2 regions of the Ralstonia pickettii genome follow, and region 1 is predicted to be linked to the other one. Evidence: predicted binding sites of a transcription regulator. Region 1 holds the regulator's gene; the other holds the start of a gene.
What was found. Region 1 encodes NrdR, which represses ribonucleotide reductase genes. Its sites were predicted from a motif close to CACNANATNTNGTG; they were not measured.
Positions count from the first base shown of each region.

Region 2: N5B55_RS13210 (ribonucleoside-diphosphate reductase subunit alpha) is a predicted target of NrdR. The motif match lies at 8,631-8,644, and genes of this name have one in related genera.

Region 1 is NZ_CP104381.1:712,938-723,572, reverse strand. Features, by position in the region: gene tolB (Tol-Pal system beta propeller repeat protein TolB) at 1-123, opposite strand, end outside; gene tolA (cell envelope integrity protein TolA) at 190-1,218, opposite strand; gene tolR (protein TolR) at 1,271-1,705, opposite strand; gene tolQ (protein TolQ) at 1,718-2,410, opposite strand; gene ybgC (tol-pal system-associated acyl-CoA thioesterase) at 2,407-2,811, opposite strand; gene ydfG (bifunctional NADP-dependent 3-hydroxy acid dehydrogenase/3-hydroxypropionate dehydrogenase YdfG) at 2,881-3,633, opposite strand; ZMP/ZTP riboswitch at 3,771-3,900, shown strand; gene glyA (serine hydroxymethyltransferase) at 4,035-5,282, shown strand; gene nrdR (transcriptional regulator NrdR) at 5,417-5,881, shown strand; gene N5B55_RS03330 (hypothetical protein) at 5,956-6,585, opposite strand; gene N5B55_RS03325 (pilus assembly protein) at 6,658-10,434, opposite strand; gene N5B55_RS03320 (pilus assembly PilX family protein) at 10,506-10,635, opposite strand, start outside.
Region 2 is NZ_CP104381.1:2,723,436-2,734,070, forward strand. Features, by position in the region: gene N5B55_RS13185 (methyl-accepting chemotaxis protein) at 1-386, shown strand, start outside; gene N5B55_RS13190 (peroxidase) at 504-1,844, shown strand; gene N5B55_RS13195 (EamA family transporter) at 1,966-2,877, shown strand; gene N5B55_RS13200 (M14 family metallopeptidase) at 2,881-3,963, opposite strand; gene N5B55_RS13205 (ribonucleotide-diphosphate reductase subunit beta) at 4,133-5,341, opposite strand; gene N5B55_RS13210 (ribonucleoside-diphosphate reductase subunit alpha) at 5,458-8,442, opposite strand; gene N5B55_RS13215 (alkaline phosphatase family protein) at 9,095-10,635, shown strand, end outside.

The DNA.
Region 1 (10,635 bases):
GCCGACACCCGAGATCTCCACGTTGAGCTGGGCATGGGCCACGCCCGCGCACGCTGCGCTCAGCAGAAGCGCCTGCGCTGCACGTCGGAACATCGGAATCCACATCGTTCGCATCATGTTCATCTTCCCTACTATCAAATCCGGAATCCGAGTACGCCGGCCAGCGCTGCCTTGAGCGGCGCTAGCCCGTTATTCCTTCGGCCGGAACGTCAGGATGACGCTCGACGGCGCTTTGCCGTTGGTATCGCGCGGCAGCGGGTCGGAGCGCTCAACCGCGCGCATCACGGCTTCGTCATAGGCGCCGTTGCCACTCGATTTCGTCAGGCGCTTGGACAGGATCGAACCGTCCGGCGCCATCTGCACCGACACGACGGCCGACGGATTGCCATTGACGGCCGACGGATCGAACAGGATGTTCGGCTTGACCTTGGCCCGCACACGCTCTGCGTATCCTGCCGACGCCGTGCCACCCGTGCCCTGGGCATTGCCGACACCACCACCGGAGCCCGCCACCGTGCCCGTCGCACCCGCACCAGCCATCGCGCGCAGCCGATCCAGCTGCGCCTGGCGTTGTGCATTGGCGCGCGATTCATTCGCCTTACGCTCTGCGTCGGCCTTGGCCTTGGCTTCTGCGGCGGCCTTGGCCTTCAATTCCTTCTGCTTCGCATCCGCTTCCGCCTTTGCCTTCGCTTCGGCCTGGGCTTGAAGCTGTGCATTCTTGCGGGCCTGCGCTGCGTCCGCGGCAGCCTTCTCAGCGGCCTTTTCCTTGGCCTGCTGTTCGGCCAGGGCCTTGCGTTGGAGTTCCGCCTGACGCGCCTGTTGCTCTTCCTTCAGACGGGCTTGACGCTGGGCTTCTGCCCGTTCTTCGGCGGCGCGGCGAGCGAGTTCGGCCTCACGGGCCGCTGCAGCCTCCTGCTCGCGCTTGCGCTTTTGCTGCTCCAGCGCGATATCCGCTTCCTCTTCCACCTTGGCCGGCGGCGCCTTGATCACCGGTTCGGGCTTGACCTCGGGCACCGGCGCGGCCTGCTGCACGGCCTGCTGAACCGCCGCCTCGTCCCACAGTTCAGCCTCCTCGCCGCGCGGGGTGCTGCTCTGCCACTGCACGCCAAAGTACAGAAAGATGATCAGCAGAACGTGTGTCAGGAGCGCCAGCCCGAACGCGCGCAGCGTGCCGCGCTCGCGAACAGGCTCGTAACGATGCAACGACGTCGTAGCCATGACGTTCAGGTTGCCCCGCCGTGGTTCGTCAACGCTCGCTTCAGCAACCTGCTCATGACGATTTCACCATCAGGCCGACGCGCTTTACGCCATCGCCCTTGAGCACGCTCATGACGGTCAGCACGCGGTCATACTGGACCGATTTGTCGGCGGCAATCACGACGGGCTGATCGGGGTTTTCGTCCGTGCGCTGCTTCACGAATGCGCGCAGCTCGTTGTTGTTGGCGAGCCTCTGCTCGGTTGCTCCCGAACCGGTTTTGATGCGAGCAAGGATCGTGCCGTCGCTCTTGATGGTCACCACAATGGGCGGCTGCGTCTGCTGCGGCGTCGCGTTTGCCACCGATGGCAGATTGACCACGCCCGGGTTCACCACGGGCGCCGCCACCATGAAGATGACCAGCAGCACCAGCATTACGTCGATGTAGGGGACGACGTTGATGTCAGCCTTGGCCCGTCGGGCGCGGCGCGTTCGCTGGATGGTAGCCATGAGTGCGGCTCCTTAGCGCGTCTGGCGCTGGAGGATGTTCGAGAACTCTTCCATGAAGCTCTCGAAGCGGTTGGCCAGGCGGTCGATCTCGGTGGCATAGCGGTTGTAGGCGATCACCGCCGGAATGGCCGCAAACAGACCGATGGCCGTGGCGACCAGCGCTTCGGCAATACCGGGCGCTACGGCCGAGAGGGTCGCCTGTTGTACGTTGGACAGGCCGCGGAAGGCGTTCATGATCCCCCAGACCGTGCCGAACAGGCCGATATACGGACTGACCGAGCCGACCGACGCCAGGAACGGCAGGTGGGACTCCAGCGAGTCCATCTCGCGCTGGTAGGCGGCACGCATGGCACGACGGGAAGCATCGAGAATGGCGCTCGGATCGCCGCCGCCGCGCTGCAACTCGCGCGCCTTCAGGTATTCGCGCATGCCGGCTTCGAAGATACGTTCCAGCGCGCCGGTAGTGTGACGGTTGTTGGCAGCGCTCTGATACAGCGCCTGCAAGTCGCCACCGGCCCAGAAATCGCGCTCGAACGATTCGGTCTGGCTACGCGCTGCGCGCAGTGCAAACGCTTTGCGGAAGATGTACGTCCAGGAGAACAGCGACATCACCAGCAAGAGGCCCATGACGAATTGGACCAAGAGGCTGGCATGCAGCACCAGCGAGACGATCGACAGATCTTGTGTGACCTCGACGGGATTCATGCGGCGGCTTTGATGGTTGCGAGTACGGGAGCGGGAATCGGGGTCGGCCGGAAAGTGAGCCGGTCGACACATCCAACACGAATCGTGCCTGATGCGAGCAAAACGTCGCCGCGCCAGCCTTCTTGGGCGAATTGGACCGACACGGGGCCGACCCGTTCCATACGCGAACGGATCTGAAGCAGGTCGTCCAGGCGTGCCGGCGCGCGGTAATTCACGGCAGTGCTGCGCACCACGAAAATGGCTCCGGTCGTGTCGGCCAGCGCCTGCTGATCGACCCCAAGCGCACGCAGCCACTCGGTGCGGGCGCGCTCGAAAAATTTCAAATAATTGGCGTAGAACACCACGCCGCCTGCGTCGGTATCTTCCCAATACACGCGCAGGTTCCAGTCAAAAGAAGCCATCGGGTAATTTTACCAAGACGCAAATGACGGCCAGGCATCCACCGACTGGCCGAGGGCTTGCGCTCGAATTCAGGCCATGCCTCGCGTCACGCTGGTGGCCGAGAATGACTGGCAAACGGGCATCAGCTCCATCGCGTTGACATTGAAGTGCGCCGGCAGCGCCGCCATCCAGTAGACCGCTTCGGCGATGTCGTCGGCGGTGAGGGCTTCCGTGCCTTCGTAAACCTTCTCCACACGGGCATCGTCGCCCTTGAAACGCACGTTGGAAAACTCCGTGCCGGAGCACAGCCCTGGCTCGACGTTCGATACGCGTACGCGCGTGCCGGTCAGGTCCGCCCGCAAGTTCAACGAAAACTGGCGGACGAACGCCTTGGTGGCGCCATACACGTTGCCGCCCGGATACGGATACGTCCCCGCGATCGAGCCAATGTTGATGATGTGACCACGATTGCGCTCCACCATGGCGGGAAGTAGCGCACGCGTCATATGCACGAGCCCGGAGCAGTTGGTGCCGATCATGCGGTCCCAATCGGTCAGGTCGGCACGCTGGGCGGGTTCGAGGCCCAGTGCCAGGCCGGCGTTGTTGACCAGCACATCGACTTCGCGCCAACCCTCGGGCAGGGAGCCCGGCAAGGCCGCAACGGCATCGGCATCCAGCACGTCAAGCACGAACGGCAGCACAGCGTCGCCCAATTCGGCCTTGAGCGCGTCGAGACGGTCCTGGCGGCGGCCTGCCGCGATCACACGATGGCCTTCTCGCACGAAACGCCGCGCGATGGCAGCGCCGAACCCGGCCGTTGCGCCGGTCACGAATACGATCATGGAAGTGTCTCCGGGCCTAAAAAAACGAAAGTCAGAGTTTACCTGAAGCCTTATGCGGTATTGCACCGCAATGTGCGCGTCTGCACGCCCGCTGGTTGCAGCGGCCATGGGGCTGTCGTACACTCGCGGGCAACCATTCCACCTTGCGCGACTGGCGAATCCTGAAGCGGCTTTGAGCGGCTTCGACATGTGGGCAGCGACCACGAGGAAGCGCAAGGTTTCTGACGTCATGCACAACGGCGCCTGCCGCTCGCCTGGGCAGCGAATGGGAAGCACAGGGTGACTTGGACACCCGCTGCAATCGGCCGACACCGGGCGCAGCCGTTCAAGCCGCGCGCATGTTTCCCCACGCCTCGCCCGATCTCCGCCATTTCCGTTTCGTTTCAGACCAGACACTCGCCATGTTCGAACGCAGCCGCTATACGATCGACCAGATCGATCCCGAAATCTTCGCCGCCATCCAGCAGGAAAATCAGCGTCAGGAAGACCACATTGAGCTGATCGCCTCCGAGAACTACACCTCCCCGGCCGTGATGGCCGCGCAGGGTTCGCAACTGACCAACAAGTACGCCGAAGGCTACCCCGGCAAGCGCTACTACGGCGGTTGCGAATACGTGGACGTGGTCGAACAGCTCGCCATCGACCGCGTGAAGCAGCTCTTTGGCGCCGAAGCCGCCAACGTGCAGCCGAACTCGGGCTCGCAGGCCAACCAGGGCGTGTTCTTCGCCGTGCTCAAGCCGGGTGACACGATCATGGGCATGAGCCTGGCCGAAGGCGGCCACCTGACGCATGGCATGGCGCTCAACATGAGCGGCAAGTGGTTCAACGTGGTCAGCTACGGCCTGAACGCGCAGGAAGACATCGATTACGACGCGCTCGAAGCCCTGGCGCAAGAAAAGAAGCCGAAGCTGATCATCGCAGGCGCATCCGCCTTTGCGCTGCGCATCGATTTCGAGCGCATCGGCAAGATCGCCAAATCGATCGGCGCGTACTTCATGGTGGACATGGCGCACTACGCCGGCCTGATCGCTGCAGGTGTGTACCCGAATCCCGTGCCGCACGCTGATTTCGTCACGACGACCACCCACAAGAGCCTACGCGGCCCGCGCGGCGGCGTGATCCTGATGAAGGCCGAGCACGAGAAGGCCATCAACTCGGCGATCTTCCCGGGTATCCAGGGCGGCCCGCTGATGCACGTGATCGCCGGCAAGGCGGTGGCGTTCAAGGAAGCGCTGTCGCCCGAGTTCAAGGCTTACCAGCAACAGGTCGTGAAGAACGCGGCCGTCATGGCTGAAACGCTCATGGCCCGAGGCCTGCGGATCGTGTCCGGCCGCACGGAGAGCCACGTGATGCTGGTTGATCTGCGCGCCAAGAAGATCACTGGCAAGGAAGCCGAAAAGGTGCTGGGCGACGCACACATCACCGTCAACAAGAACGCGATTCCGAATGACCCGGAAAAGCCGTTCGTGACGTCGGGCGTGCGCCTGGGTTCGCCGGCCATGACCACGCGTGGCTTCAAGGAAGCCGAGGCCGTGAAGGTCGCCCACCTGATCGCCGATGTGCTGGACAATCCGCACGACGAAGCCAACATCGCCGCCGTGCGCGCCAAGGTGGCTGCGCTGACCAAGCAGTTCCCGGTCTACGGCTGAAGCATCCGCCAATGGCCGGATCGGCCAGCCACGTAGTACCCTGCCGCGATGCGCCCCCAATTGAATGAGGGGCCATCGCGGCGTTGTTCTTTTAGCGCAGTGCGTTCTTTGAGGTTGCCGAGGAGACCACCGGCATGAAATGCCCCTTTTGCGGCCACGCGGCCACCCAGGTCATTGATACCCGCATGTCGGAAGAAGGCGACACCGTGCGCCGCCGCCGTCGTTGCGAATCCTGCGACCGCCGCTTTACCACCTACGAACGCATCGAGCTGTTCTTCCCTGCCGTCGTTAAAAAGAACGGCAGCCGTGTCGACTACGACCGCAACAAGGTCAAGGATTCCATGCGCCTGGCGCTGCGCAAGCGCCCCGTTTCCGCCGAGGCCATCGACGAGGCTATCGCCCGCATCGAAGAAAAACTCCTCAGCCACGGCGAGAAAGAAATCGGCAGCGACCGCGTGGGCGAACTGGTGATGCGCGAACTCAAGCGGCTGGACAAGATCGGGTACATCCGCTTTGCTTCGGTGTACCGGAGTTTTGAGGATCTGGCAGAGTTTCGGGACGTGCTGGATGAGGTTGCGGCGACGAATGTGCGGAAGTGAGTTTCAGCAGACGGCTGCACTTCTCCATCGGCGACAAGTCCGCCATCCAAATTAGCCTCTTGCGGCATTGAGTCTCAGGAGGAGGCGGGGCGGTTGCTTCCGATGGACGGTTGAATCTGAAACTCCAACTCCCTTACAGCAGCGACATCCGCGCCCAAGCGCTTGGCGGGAACAAAACGTGTCTCCATGAGAATCAAAGCCAATCTGGCCGCGGCGGGACGATTGTCTTCATTAGCACGGACGATTTCAGCGCGCACGACCACGCCATCAACACTGATATAGACGCGCAAGGTTATGGGCGATGCATTTTCGACCAACGCCATCACGTCTAAAAGTTCAAGTGAGCTAGCCGGCAAGGCCTGGCGGTCCACCTCCGTCGATGCATAAAACCGCATCCCGTCGAGATTCTCCGAACGCGAAGACTCAGGTGCAGACAGTTCCGATCTGTAGCCTGCGCTGCCAAAGACGTTAGCGTTAGGCTTCACGGGAGAGGCACCCCGCAGCGGTGAGAGCGCTGCAGAACCGACTTCTCCGCTTCTTTGGCCGTTTGCGCCGGTGCCTTTACCCGTCAGTTCCGGCGACAGGCCTACGTACAACAAACGAGTGCCCGCGTGGCCCTCCTCCGGGGCCGTCTGAGGTTTCCACGCGCTGACAGCGTGCAGGAAAGCCAAATGGGCCGCCACTGCAACAGCGCAGGCGATCAAGCCACGCCGCATCCTCACTATTCCGTGTCGGTGCTTGGCGCTGCGTCGCGATACCGCATCATCAAATCAGCGCTAGTCGGCAGTAGGCACTTCACGCCAGTTGATCTGACGGATTGCTTGCACCACCGTAGGAACCAATGGCACTGAATTGATCGCGCTATTGTCTGTACCAGCCTCCAGCCGAACGGAACCATTGACATTAAGGTAGGACAGATCCACAACCAGCCCGCCACCGGTGTAATACGGTTGGAGTAGGCCAGCATTGTTTACCACGCGGCTCGTGCCAGTACCGATATCCAGCGAGAACACCCGATTCATGCCGGAAGGATTGCAGGCATCACCGTTCGGCAGATTGGCAGCAAACGACACCGTGCCGAAGTTCGAGACCGGCGCCACGTTCACGCGCTCCGCCACATTGTTGGACGATTGGCCGAGGTCAATGTAATAGCCCATGACCGATGGCGGCGCGCTGCCAATGCCGTTCAGCAGATTGGTGTTCGCATTCAGATCTTTGCGTTTGATTGGGAACGTGACCCCAGTCGGGAGATCCGTGCTGCTGTTGAAGCGCTGCACAACGCCGTCATAGATGACGTAGAAAGTCTGCGTCTGGCTGGTTGCGATATCGGTACTGCCAAGGAGCTGACCCGTCCCCACCATGACATAGCGCTTGAGCGAATTCGGCTGGATCTCGATCAGCGGCGGCGTGGTGACAGGCTGTGTGTTGCCGCTCGGGTCGGTCAACTGCGCAATCTGGGTCGGTGCCGGATAGGCGCCGCTTGCCGCCGTGAGATCAAAACGCCAGACGTTGCCCAGCAGATCGCCTGCATAGATCGAGTCCGCAGTGTTGTCGGTGTAGTCGGCCACATAGGCAGACGCATAGGCCAGACCTGCAGGCGAGCTTGCTGAACCGACACCCGTCGAAATCGACTCCAGCAAGGCGCCCGTCGCCGGGTTCAGAATGAAGAGCCGCCCCACGCCATCAGCGTTGTTGTAGCCCGACGGCACTGCAACGATCCAGCCGTACTTCTTTGTCTTCACGACGATCGGGTCGCCATAGGTGAAGCCCAGGGTGCCTTGCTGGACGTTGGACGGGCCACCGAATTCCCACATCACCTTACCCGCCAGCGCGGTCTCGGTGGTGATGGTCGTGGGGTCGGTAATGTCCAGCGCGTAGTAACCCTTTCCGCCCTTGCCCAGACCGCCGATCAGCATGGTGCGCCAGTTCGGCGTACCAGTAATGGCTGTTGAGCCACCCGTACGGTCTAGATCGACATCGAACGCCTGGGGCGTAGCATCCACCATGGCATGGTGGACGAAATTCGTGCCCGACAACCCCAGCGATGCCAGGCCATTGACGGTCGGCGTGCAGGTACCTGAAGAGCACGGTCCTTGGTAAAGGAAGCTCGGCACGTAAGCAAACAGCTCGTTGCCGCTGGTTGTGTTGCCGATCGTGCCATCGAACGCGTGCACCATGCCGTCGTTCGCGCCAACGTAGACCACGGGCTTGCGATTGACATTGCTGCTCTTGAACGCTGCATAACCTGGGTTGGTCGCACTGGACAGCACGGCAATGGGTGGGCCCACGGGATCGACCTTCGAGCCAACAATGTCACCGAGCAGGCTGCTGCGCTGGCGATAGACAGCCTTGCCACTTGCTCCTTCGTTGGTACGGTCGCCGCGCAAATAATTCAGGAAATCCTGGTTGTTCCAGTTCTTCACGGCCGAATTGCTGAGCGCACTCTGGTTGGTCGCGCTGAGCTTAGCCAATTGGAATGGCACACCCTGCGCCGTCCCAACGCTATTGCTGGTGGCAATCAAGCGCGACGAACTCGATTGATTCGCGAGCTGCGCCTGTGCAGACCAGGCTTTCGTCTGTGTGGGTAACCCGGTCTTGGCATCAAAACTAAGCGTACTGCCCACGACGTCCCCACTCCAAGTCGACGAGTTGTAGGACGCGGAATATCCAATATTGCCGGTCAGGCTCACATTGGCGGACGACACTGCCAGCGCCGTCGTGGCCGCCTGAATATCGTTGGAGATATTGTTGAACGCAGTGTTAAGCCCATTCACCATCAAGTCCGCCTGACCGGCCAGATAGTAGTTGTCGGGCATTGGTTTGCCATTCGGGTCTGTGTTGCCGCTCGCGTTCCACAGCGACTGAGCCAACGCCGTTGTGTTGCTCGTGTTGTAGTTGCTCGGAACACTGAAGCCACCGTACTTTGCGGCCAGCCAGAACTGGTTCTGATACTTGTATTGCTGATATTCCTGCACATCCAGCCAATAGGTGGATATTGTCTGGATCTTGGACTTGTTGCCGAGGGGGTCCTTGAAATCGTTCGGGCGAATGTCGCGCACGTGCGAGTCGTAGGCCAGCCCCGCCATCAGGAACGTGTTGTTATCCCCACAGCACCACGGCGGCGAAGCCGTGTTGAGATTGCCGATGCCTTCCATCTTACCCACGAGGCTGGTCGCCGAATCCACATTGACCGTGGTATCTGCAGAAACCTCCGGAGGAAGCGCAGGCTCATTGGCGCTTTGGATAATCGTACTGCCCGGCAAATTGGCGTCCGCATGGGTGTTGACGTCGCCGATACCCAATATGTAGTTCTTCTGGCAGGAGTACAGAATGGGGTCATCCCACTTCTGAATCACCGGAAAGCCGTCGACATACGTCGCCGTAGTGTTAGCGCTTACGCTATTACCGCTGGCATCGTGTGTCACGTCGGAATAGGCAGCAACGTTCCCCAACTTCTTGTAGTAACGAATGCCCGCGTAGTACAACTCGCTCACCGGGTCATATGTCTTGTAGGTGTGGGAAGTCGATCCGAACTTGTTCAAATAGTTCATGACCCCGCTGTTACTCACATTGCTCGAGGAAGCATCACTGGGGTTTGGATTGACAAGCATCGTGCCGTCTGTCGCACTCCACTCGGCCAACGCGTTGGTCGTGGGACTCTTGCCAGGGACCGGCTGCATAGGCCCGATGAACTTCATATTGGAGCGCAGCACCCCGCCATCGCGCAGGATGTTCGAATCATTGATGTATCCGAACGCACCGAAACGGATGCGTTGCGAGTACTTCTGCATCAGGCCTTCCGGCTTGTAGTTGCTGCCGTACTTCGTGCAGTTCGCCTCCAGTTGCGATGGGTCGCACACCTTGACGCGCACAATCACGGACCACACCTTGGATGAGTCTTGGGACGAGCCTGAAGTGTAGGTGTTGACCCTGTCCCGATCCAAATTACCGTCTTGAGTGAAGTACAGCTTATTGCCCGCACCATAGACGCGTACGCTGATGCTGCCCCAATCGGAGAACGGCGTAATGGCCCCCACAATACCGCTCCCGTTGGGATCATTGACGGTGCGGTTCGGCGTTTCACTTGCGCCACCCTGACCTGACGCCCAGGCCTTCTCAAGCACGGTCAACGACGGAGTATCCGTGACGCGATAGCCGCCCGTCAGCGCCCATCGAAATGGATCGATGGTTTGCATCGTCGCCCAGTTCAGGAACGCGCCGGACCAGTAATTGTTGCCGCTGGCGCACTGGAAATTGCTATCCGATGCTGTAGCCGGCACGAAATAGTTGTTGGCGTCGACCTTAGAGTCGTACTGATACGTGTAGCACTTGAGCGGATCGAAGTAGCCCAGGTACTTCACCCCCGCCGTATAGCTGCTGACATACGCAATGCTGTTGGCGGTCGGGTACTCCACCGACAGCGAGAGCAGGAGGTTGCCAGGCACCGATACGGAGCTGAAGAGTGGCTGATCTGCCAGGTCGGTCTGTGCAGCCGACACCAGTAGCGCAGGTAGCAACAAGACGCTTGCAAGCAAGCTGCGCAGGAAAGTCATAACGGAAGGGCTCCGCGAAGCGCTGGCCTTCCAACCTCGGTCACAATTGGGATGCATGGCTGTTCAGCAACTCAGAGAGAAACAGTGGTCTGAAGGAAGGTCTGGCTATTGCGCGGCCCATCGACCCGCACGCTAATACGGTACACAGGCACCGAAGGCGGTTGGGCCTGACCACGATATGGCAGGACCGTGCCCCCCTTC
Region 2 (10,635 bases), 1.5 Mb from region 1:
AACAGGGCCGCGGCTTTGCCGTGGTGGCCGGCGAAGTGCGAAACCTCGCGCAGCGCTCAGGCACTGCAGCCAAGGAGATCAAAGAGCTGATCGGCGATTCCGTCGGCCGCGTGGAAAACGGCACGACGCTGGTGGCCGAAGCGGGCAGCGTGATCGATGAGGTGGTGATCGCCGTGAAGCGCGTGACCGACATCATGGGCGAGATCAGCTCGGCCTCCGACGAACAAAGCGCCGGTATCGAGCAAGTCAACCAGGCCGTCACGCAGATGGACGAGGTGACGCAGCAGAACGCCGCGCTGGTCGAGCAGGCTGCGGCCGCTGCGCTGTCGCTGGAAGAGCAGGCGCAGGTGCTGCGCGACGCGGTGGCGTCGTTCCGTACCGCCTGATCGCCAAGATTTCACGCCCCGTTCCCAACCAGGGGAGGGGCGCTGTGCCGTTCTCGGACGTGTCGCATGGTGCTATGCTGCCCGCCAGAGAACCGATAAAACATAGTTGGAATAGCCATGCCCGAGCGCAACCGGCCGCCATTCAGGGGCCTTCTTGGCGCGATTGCCGGGTCGACCACCAGCGTCTACGCCGCAGCAGGAGACACTGCCGGCGACGCCCATGAGCCGATGTCCGGCGGCCGCTCCAGTGCGGTGCGCGATGTCGCTGCACACGATCTTGCCAGCGATACCGCGCTGTGGCGCTTTGCGCTGTCCGCAGAGCACGGCGGCCGCGCGCCCCACCCCGACGCCGCCTTGCGCGACGACCTTTCCGTCCTGCGCATCCTGCGTCACCCCGACGGCCTGCGCCTGCTCCGGCAAGGATTGCGCGGCGCGTTCCCGGGGTCGGCCCTGCGCCTGACCACTTTCTGGCCTGACGAGCAACCGCACGCGTATCCGGCGCGTGCCGAATCACGCCCAGCGGAATTCGGCGATCTGCTCGTGCTGATGCGCCTGCGAGGCGCGGTGCCGACGCTCGATTGCCGGGCGCTGTTCCTCACCAGCCGCCGCATCGACCAGCCCGACGACGCGCTCGACAAGCACCACGCCCTGCCGCAGATCAACCTGTACGAAGGCTGGCCCGACTTCAACGTCTATGCGCGTTCGCCGATCAAGTCGCGCAATGCAACGTTCCTGGGCAAGTTCGACCTTTCGACCGAGCTGGATCCGCTGCGCCGCGTTGGCCGCGACCAGCGCCAGTGGCGCTACCTGACGCCCTGCACAGGCCTGCAGCAGCACGCGCAATGGCCCGGCGCCCGTCCGGCTTCACCACTGCAATGGCGCTGGCCTTCCGGCCCTCAAGCGGGCGGCGCTGCCACCTCTGGTTCGTTCACCGGCCTGCTGCGCCAGCTCGCACGGCCGGAAGGTCCCGGCGAAGACTGTTCCGCCGGCACCGACGTGCCGACATGGGGCCGCCTCATCAACAAGCTGCTCGACCACAGCTGGGAAGTCGCCCCGAGCCACGCGCTCAAGAGCGGCAACATCAGCTCGCTGGCGTTCTGGACGCGGCTGCGCGGCTTCCTGACGGCGGAATACCTGCTCGGCTCGCACTCGCTGCAGAAAGGCTTTGGCGCGTCGTTGCAGTTCGAGATGGCGAACGGTCTGCAGGACATCGCCCGCGACGACTGGACCGCCACCACCGGCTTCGACCCCGAAGACCTCGATGTGCCCGGCGTGCGCGGCACGCTGCAGCGTATTGCAGCCTCCAAACTGGCCGTCTTCGGCATGAGCGCCGAAGACCCGGCACCGCTGGCCGCCCCGCGCCCGCAGCGCGGTGTGACGCCGCGCCCCGATGGCGAACGCGAAGGCCAGCGCGTGTTGCTGATCGACGTGATCCGCCCCAGCGCAGCCACCCTGTAAGTTCGTCAATCCGATAAAAAGCGACGCCCGCGCCGCCGAGAACGCAACGATTTCTCGGCAGTGCGCGGCTATGCTGTGGCGTTGCCCTGCCGCACTTCCTGCCGTCGCCCCGCTGTCGCTTATGTCTCCCGCTGCTCCCGCCCCCGCTACTACCACGCCAACAACCTCCCCCTGGATGCCCATACTTGCGCTGATGGGTTCGATGGCCTCTGTGTGCCTCGGTAACTCGTTTGCCAAGACGCTCTTCCCGGTGCTGGGCGCAGCGGGCACGGTCACATATCGCGTAACGATCGGCGCGGCGATCCTGCTGGCGTTCTGGCGGCCCTGGCGCCTGCACCTGGGCCGCGCAGATGCCGGCCGCATTGCGCTGTACGGCGTCACCCTGGCGAGCATGAACCTGCTGTTCTATCTGTCGCTGCGGCGGTTGCCGATCGGCATTGCCATCGCCATCGAATTCACAGGGCCGCTGGTGCTGGCCGTGCTGCTGTCGCGCCGCGCGTTGGATTTCGTGTGGATCGGGCTGGCGGTGGTCGGCTTGCTCATGCTGACGGTGGCGGACAAGTCGGTCGGCCAGGTTGACCACCTGGGCGCTGTGTATGCGCTCGCCGCCGGGGTGTGCTGGGCGCTCTATATCCTGACCGGCAAGAACCTCGGCGGTCTGCACGCGGGCCAGGCGACGTCGCTCGGCATGGTCGTGGGCGCGTTGTTTGCGATTCCGTTTGGGGTGGCGCAGGCCGGATCGGCGCTGCTCTCGCCGTCGCTCATTTTGGCGGGGCTGGGCATCGGGCTTCTATCGAGCGCGATCCCGTATTCGCTGGAAATGATGGCGCTCAAGCACCTGCCGGGCAAGACGTTTTCCGTGCTGCTCAGCCTGGAGCCTGCCATTGGCGCGCTGGCTGGCGCAATCGTTCTGCACGAGCAGCTGACCGGGCGGCAGTGGGTGGCCATCCTGGCCATCATCGCCGCGTCGGCAGGATGTGCACTCACGGTGCGGGCGCCCAAGCCTTCGCCGGACCCTGCCGGCGTCGCCTGACGCCTAGCCGGAAAACCGCGCCAGCGCTTGCAGAACCGCCATGCGTGTCTGCGCGTAGACCATTCCCTTCCATTCGGGCACATCGCAATAAAACGCATCACGCAGCGCCTGGCGAATGCCGGTGCGCTGCCCGGCGCCCTGCTCCGGATGCCGATGCAGCCAATGATCGGCGCGCAGCGCCTGCAACACCGCCAACGGTGCGAGCGTGCCGAACTCCAGCGTCACGCAGGTCTTCTCGATGCGGGGCAGCAGTTCGTACGCGATGCCGACCAGATCGCCCTTGACGACTGACGATACCGAACCTGCCGCCGCAATCGGTTGGACATCGGCGCCCCACGTGCGCATGGCGCGCTCAAGTTCGGCGGGATCTGGGCCGTTGAAGATCTTCTCGCCGTGGCCGTAGTGGCCGAGCCCGGTATGCAGGTCGATCCACACTAGGCGGGACATGCCGGCCGCGTGCCGCGACACGATCCCGCGCATCTGCAGCGTGCTCCAGCACGGAGCGCTGCCGCCGTAGAACATGCCGTCCGGCACGCGGTATTGACCGCTCGTTGCGGCGTCTTGCAGCGCTTTTTCACCGCGGGTGACCATGTAGTGCTGCAGCGCTGCCTGGTCGGCCTGGCTGGGCGGCCACGTGTGCGGCAGCAGGAGCGGATCGACTTCGAGGTAGGCCAGGTTGGCGGATGCGGCCTCCGCAAAGTCGACGCTGTTGCGGTTCAGGTCAACGTTGTCTTCATTCACGCGCCGCAGGTGCGCAAACCCGTACGGGTTGACCGCGTGCACCAGCAGCAGCGCTACGTCGGCGCCTGCCAGCCGCGCGAACAGTTCGTCGTCTTGCAGCAAACCGGTCTGGCAACCGGAGCCGCAGAACCCCTCCACGCCATGGACGCCCGAGGTGACGATCAGCAGCGTTTGCGCCTGCGCGGGTGCGAGCAGCGCGGTGTCGATGGAAAGCTGTTCGCCGGATGGTCCGACCGCATCCGGATGCAGATGACGCTCGATGCGGAGCCCCCGGGCCTGTGCAGCGGCGAGGAACTTGCCGCGGGCTTCATCGTAGGTCTGCGAGAAGAAGGCTTCGACCGTCATGGCGGGAATCCCGGGGCAGTGGTTGCCGCAGCCTGCCATGTCTGACAGGTGCGGCGCAATCGCACGCACGTGAATCGATCGCCCCAAATGCAAACAGGCGACGCGTGGTGCGTCGCCTGTCTACGTTGATGCCGGGTCGAACGAGCGTTGAGCGGCTAGCTCACTCAGATCACTCCCAGGACAGCGCGCCGCCGGTCTGGTACTCGATCACGCGCGTCTCGAAGAAGTTGCGCTCCTTCTTCAGGTCGATCATCTCGCTCATCCACGGGAACGGGTTTTCTTCGTTCGGGAACAGCGCGTCGAGGCCGATCTGCTGGCAGCGACGGTTGCAGATGAAGCGCAGGTAGCCCTTGAACATCGGCGCGTTCAGGCCCAGCACGCCGCGCGGCATGGTGTCTTCTGCGTAGCGGTATTCCAGGTCGACGGCCTTCTTGAACAGCTCCGTGATCTCGGCCTTGAACTCGGCCGTCCACAGGTGCGGGTTCTCCAGCTTGATCTGGTTGATCAGGTCGATACCGAAATTGCAGTGCAGCGACTCGTCGCGCAGGATGTACTGGTACTGCTCGGCGGCGCCGGTCATCTTGTTCTGACGGCCCATCGCCAGGATCTGCGTGAAGCCGACGTAGAAGAACAGGCCTTCCATGATGCAGGCGAAGACGATGAGCGACTTCAGCAGCTTCTGGTCGTTCTCAGGCGTGCCGGTCTTGAACGACGGATCGGTCAGCGTGTCGATGAACGGGATCAGGAACTCGTCCTTGTCGCGGATCGACTGCACTTCGTGGTACGCGTTGAAGATCTCGGCCTCGTTCAGGCCCAGCGATTCAACGATGTACTGGTACGCGTGCGTGTGGATCGCCTCTTCGAACGCCTGGCGCAGCAGGTACTGACGGCATTCCGGCGCGGTGATCTGGCGGTACGTGCCGAGCACGATGTTGTTGGCGGCCAGCGAGTCGGCCGTCACGAAAAAGCCCAGGTTGCGCTTGATGATGCGGCGCTCGTCTTCGGTCAGACCGTTCGGGTCTTTCCACAAGGCGATGTCGCGCGACATGTTGATTTCCTGCGGCATCCAGTGGTTCGCGCAGCCGGCGAGGTACTTTTCCCAGGCCCACTTGTACTTGAACGGCACCAACTGGTTGACGTCGGTGGCCCCGTTGATGACGCGCTTGTCGGCGGCATTTACGCGGCGGTTGTTCTGTGCGGCAGCGGCGTTCGGATTGTTGCCGAGGATGCCCGTGCCGGCGGCCTGCGTGGCCGACGGGGGCAGCACGCCACCCTGGTCGGCGGTGGCCGTTTGCAGTTGCGGCTGCGGTTGATACACCGGCTGCGGTGCAGCCGAAGGTTGTGCGGCAGGTTTGACGTCGTCGTCCCAGCTCAGCATATGTGTTTCTCCTGATTCTTTGCTCGTCGCTCCCGCTCTTTCGGAGCGCGAGTCCAGTGTCGTGCAGATCCGGGCGCCCCCGCTTGCGCGGGAGCAACCTCAGACACTGTTTTGACTTATTGGCAGGCTTCGCATTCCTCGAAACCGGGGTCGCCCGGGCGCATCGTGCACACGGCGCCTTCGGCTTCCGGCATGGCCTGGGCGGTGGCAGCAGCGGCGTCCAGTGCGCTGGTCGGCGCGGCTGAAGTCACGCCGGACGCACCTGCAGCCGACACACCACCCACATCGCTACCCGACGACACCGCATTCAGCGTGCCGCGCGACACGGTCGACTTCTCGACGTGCGTGGCGCCGATCGTGCGCAGGTAATACGTGGTCTTCAGGCCACGCAACCACGCCAGCTTGTACGTGTCGTCCAGCTTCTTGCCCGATGCGCCGGCCATGTAGATGTTCAGCGACTGGGCCTGATCGATCCACTTCTGGCGACGCGATGCCGCTTCCACCAGCCATTGCGGTTCCACTTCGAAGGCCGTGGCGTACAGGTCGCGCAGGTCTTGCGGGATGCGGTCGATGCGGGCCAGCGAGCCGTCGAAGTACTTCAGGTCGGCGACCATCACTTCGTCCCACAGGCCGCGTGCCTTCAGGTCGCGCACCAGGTAGTCGTTGACCACCGTGAACTCGCCCGAGAGGTTCGACTTGACGTACAGGTTCTGGTACGTCGGCTCGATACAGGCCGACACGCCGATGATGTTGGAGATCGTTGCCGTCGGGGCGATCGCCACGCAGTTCGAGTTGCGCATGCCGTACTGCTTGATGCGGCCGCGCAGGCTGTCCCAGTCCATCGTCGACGACATGTCGGCTTCCAGGTAGCCGCCGCGCTCTTCGGCCAGCAGCTTGAGCGAGTCTTGCGGCAGGATGCCGCGATCCCACAGCGAGCCCTTGTAGCTGCTGTAGCGGCCACGCTCTTCGGCCAGTTCGGTCGACGCCCAGTAGGCGTAGTAGCACACGGCTTCCATCGACGTGTCGGCAAACTGCACCGCTGCCTCGCTGGCGTACGGCACGCGCAGCACGTGCAGCGCGTCCTGGAAGCCCATAATGCCCATGCCGACCGGACGGTGGCGCAGGTTCGAATCACGCGCCTTCTTGACGGCGTAGTAGTTGATGTCGATGACGTTGTCGAGCATGCGCATGGCCGTGCGCACGGTCTTCTTCAGTTTCTCGTGATCGAGCACCACGCTGCCGTCGGCCTGCTTGACCAGGTGGGCAACTAGGTTGACCGAACCCAGGTTGCACACGGCGATTTCGCTGTCGTTGGTGTTCAGCGTGATTTCCGTGCACAGGTTGGAGCTGTGCACCACGCCCACGTGCTGCTGCGGGCTGCGGATGTTGCACGGATCCTTGAACGTGATCCACGGGTGGCCGGTTTCGAACAGCATGCCCAGCATCTTGCGCCACAGTTGCAGTGCCGGCATCTTCTTGAAGAGCTTGATCTCGCCGCGCGCGACCTTATCTTCGTAGGCCAGGTAGGCCTGTTCGAATGCCTTGCCGACCTTGTCGTGCAGGTCCGGGCAGGTGGACGGCGAGAACAGCGTCCACTCGCCACCTTCCATCACGCGCTTCATGAACAGGTCCGGAATCCAGTTGGCCGTGTTCATGTCGTGCGTGCGACGGCGGTCGTCGCCGGTGTTCTTGCGCAGCTCCAGGAATTCTTCGATGTCCAGGTGCCACGTTTCCAGGTACGCGCAGACGGCGCCCTTGCGCTTGCCGCCCTGGTTCACGGCCACGGCCGTGTCGTTGACCACCTTCAGGAACGGCACCACGCCTTGGCTCTTGCCGTTCGTACCCTTGATGTGCGAGCCAAGTGCGCGCACGTTGGTCCAGTCGTTGCCCAGGCCGCCGGCAAACTTGGAGAGCAGCGCGTTTTCCTTCAGCGCTTCGTAAATGCCGTCCAGATCGTCCGACACGGTGGTCAGGTAGCACGACGACAGTTGCGAGCGGCGCGTGCCCGAGTTGAACAGCGTCGGCGTGCTCGACATGAAGTCGAACGACGACAGCAGCTGGTAGAACTCGATGGCGCGGGCTTCGCGGTCGATTTCGTTCAGCGCCAGGCCCATCGCCACACGCATGAAGAACGCCTGCGGCATCTCAATGCGGGTTTCGTTGATGTGCAGGAAGTAGCGGTCGTACAGCGTCTGCAGGCCGAGGTAGTTGAACTGGAAGTCGCGCGAGGCGTCCAGCGCCGCGCCCAGGCGGGCCAGGTCGAACTGGGCCAGCTTGTCGTCCAGCAGCTCGGCGTTGATGCCGCGCTTGATGAACTGCGGGAAGTAGTCGACGTAGCGCGTGCTCATTTCGGCTTGCGTGACTTCTTCGCCGAGGATTTCGCGGCGGATCGTGTGCAGCAGGATGCGCGCCGTGACCTGGCTGTACGCCGGGTCCTTTTCGATCAGGGTACGCGAGGCCAGGATGGCCGAGTCGTACACCTGCGTCATCGGCACGCCTTCATACAGGTTCTTGACCGTTTCCTTGAGGATCGGCTCCGGGTCCACCGCGTCGCCCAGGCCTTCGCAGGCGGAGACGATCACATTGCGCAGCGCTGCCATGTCGAGCGGGCGGGTGATGCCGCCGTCGGTCACGTTCAGGCCGATGAACGCAGGTTGCTGCTGGGTTTCACCGGCTTGTGCGCGCTCCTGGGCGCGGCGCTCGCGGTACAGCACGTAGGCGCGGGCCACGTCGTGCTCGCCCGAACGCATCAGGGCCAGTTCCACCTGATCCTGCACGTCTTCGATATGGAACGTGCCGCCGTTCGGGCGGCTGCGCAGCAGTGCGCGCACGACGTTCTGCGTTTGTTGGTCGACCAGCTCGCGCACACGCGCGGAAGCAGCACCCTGCCCGCCATTCACGGCGAGGAAAGCCTTGGTCATGGCCACGGCGATCTTCGAAGGCTCGAAGCTCACCACGGCGCCGTTGCGGCGAATGATTTTGTAGTCGGCAAGATTGACGCCGGAAGCGGTGCCGGGGGCCACGGCCGTGCCGCCAGCGCTTTGCGCAAATTGCGAAGGATTGGCGGTGCCGGAGTGGATTTCGGATTGGGCCGTCTGCATGTGGACTCCTGTTGAACCGTTCGTTTTATTGGCTCGCCGCTGGGTGGAAGACCCTTGGCGCACCCTTGCGCCATGCGGAGAAATGAGACGGAAAAGGCCCTTGCCTTTTCTCAGCTCCCAAGCGTCGGCTTGACCTGCCGTACGCCCGCCCCCCGCGTGGCGCCGAAATAAGAATCCCGGGAGGTCACCACTATATCTAGTGTGTTACCCCGGGATTGGCCCTAAGTATAGTGGATCGAACAAACAAGACCAGTCTTGACAGATGGCGGCGAAGGGGGGTTTTCTCAACCCAAATGCAGTGCCGCAAACCCGCCACCCCAGGCAGCACAACGGGTCGGCGGCACTGACGTGCGGCGTCGCAATGACCATCTTTTCAGAATAATTCTTTCTATCGACGCCGCAAGTTCAATAGACGTCACCTCATCTGCGGTAGGGGTATGTGTGCGGCGCACTGCACTGGTGCAGGCGTACTGCGGGCCGTGCCGACTTCGACCTTCCCCTCGCTCAAGAAATCCGAATAACGGCATCAGCATTCTTGCCGCGGCTGTCACCTGAGCGACAGGCCCCAACCCTACGCTTCGGTCGCATTGCAGGGAGCGCAATCACGGCGGCGACACACCGAGCGCCGCGCACAACGACCGAGGAAATCGACATGGCTTGGAATCACCCCGCCTGGCGCCCGCTGAGGGCCGCGCTGAGCACGACCGTGGCAGCGACGCTGGCGACCACATTGACCGCATGCGGCGGTGGCGACAGCAGCCCCATCGCTAACCAGGGCAGCACGGACGCGCCCTCCACCAGCGCCAGCAAGAAGGTGCTGATGGTCGGCGTGGACGGCGCCACCTATGCGCAGGTACAGAGCGCGCTCTTGCAGCGCAGCCTGCCGAACTTGCGCGCGCTGGCGGTGATGCCGGCATCGACCGGCGGCACGCTCGGCACCACCACCGCCCAGCCGCCGCTGGACACACCCAGCTGGGCCACCGTGCTGACCGGCACCTGGCAAAACCGCCATGGTGTGACCGACGACACGATCACCACCCTGGCCGCCCCAAGCGTGTTCAGCTACGCGCGCAGCGCCGCCAAGGCCGCGGGCACCACGCAACGCCTTGGCGCCGCCGTCAGCTCGGCCGTGCTGCCCGCGCTGCTCAAGGCGGATCAGCAAGCCGGCAATCTCGACACGCTGGTCGACTGCGCCCAGGTGGACACCTGCGTGACGCAGAACAGCGTGAAGCTCGTGCAGTCCGGCTACGACGTCGTCTTCGCGCAATACACCGCGCCGGCCGCCGCCGCGCTGGCTTCGGGCCTGCAAAGCGATGCATACACCGCTGCGCTGGCCAACGTCGACCAGGCGCTCGGCACGCTGCAGGCTGCCATCGCCCAGCGCCGCACCGCCAACCCCAACGAAGACTGGCTCGTTGTCGTCACCACCAGCCACGGCCTGGACGCCACGGGGGCCACCACGTCGGCGCCGACGCTGGAAAACCGCTCCGCCTTCATCGCCCTGAACAAGCCGGTCAATGCCGTGCTCGGCAAGACCGGCATGGCGGCGCCCACGTCGGAAGCCACGCTCGCCGCGCTGCCGAGCGAGGCCGACATCGTGCCGACCGTACTGGCGCAACTGAACGCCGCTGTGCCGGCGACGGCGCATCAGCTCGACGGTGCAGCGCTCACGGCCAGTGCCGTCGGCGTGCGCAACGTCCAGAGCACGGTCGGCGCGTACAACGCCTCGCTGGTGCTGAACTGGCAGAACCCGACCCCAGCCAGCGGCCCGATCACCGTGCTGCGCGACGGCAAGCCGGTTGCCACGCTGCCCGCCACGGCCACGCAGTACACCGACAGCAACATCGCTGCCGCCAGCGGCATTTACCGCATCAACTACACGCTGGTGCGCAACAACGTGCCGGTGTCGATGCTCGCGCAGATCGCCTACGTTGCGCCGACGCCGCTGGCCACCTCGCTCACCAACGGCCTGGCGACGTATTACAGCTTCGATCCGCTGCCCCCGACCGACCGTAAAGCCAATTCGACGATCGGCCCGTGGGTGGCCGGCACCGACGGCGGCTCTGCTGCGGCCGACCCGTTTGGCGGCACGGCCCTGTCGGTCGATTCGCGCATCGACGCCTACAAGCTCACGCAGAACGGCGCAGACATCGCACTGAGCCCGCAATTCACCATCGGTTTCTGGTTCAGGTC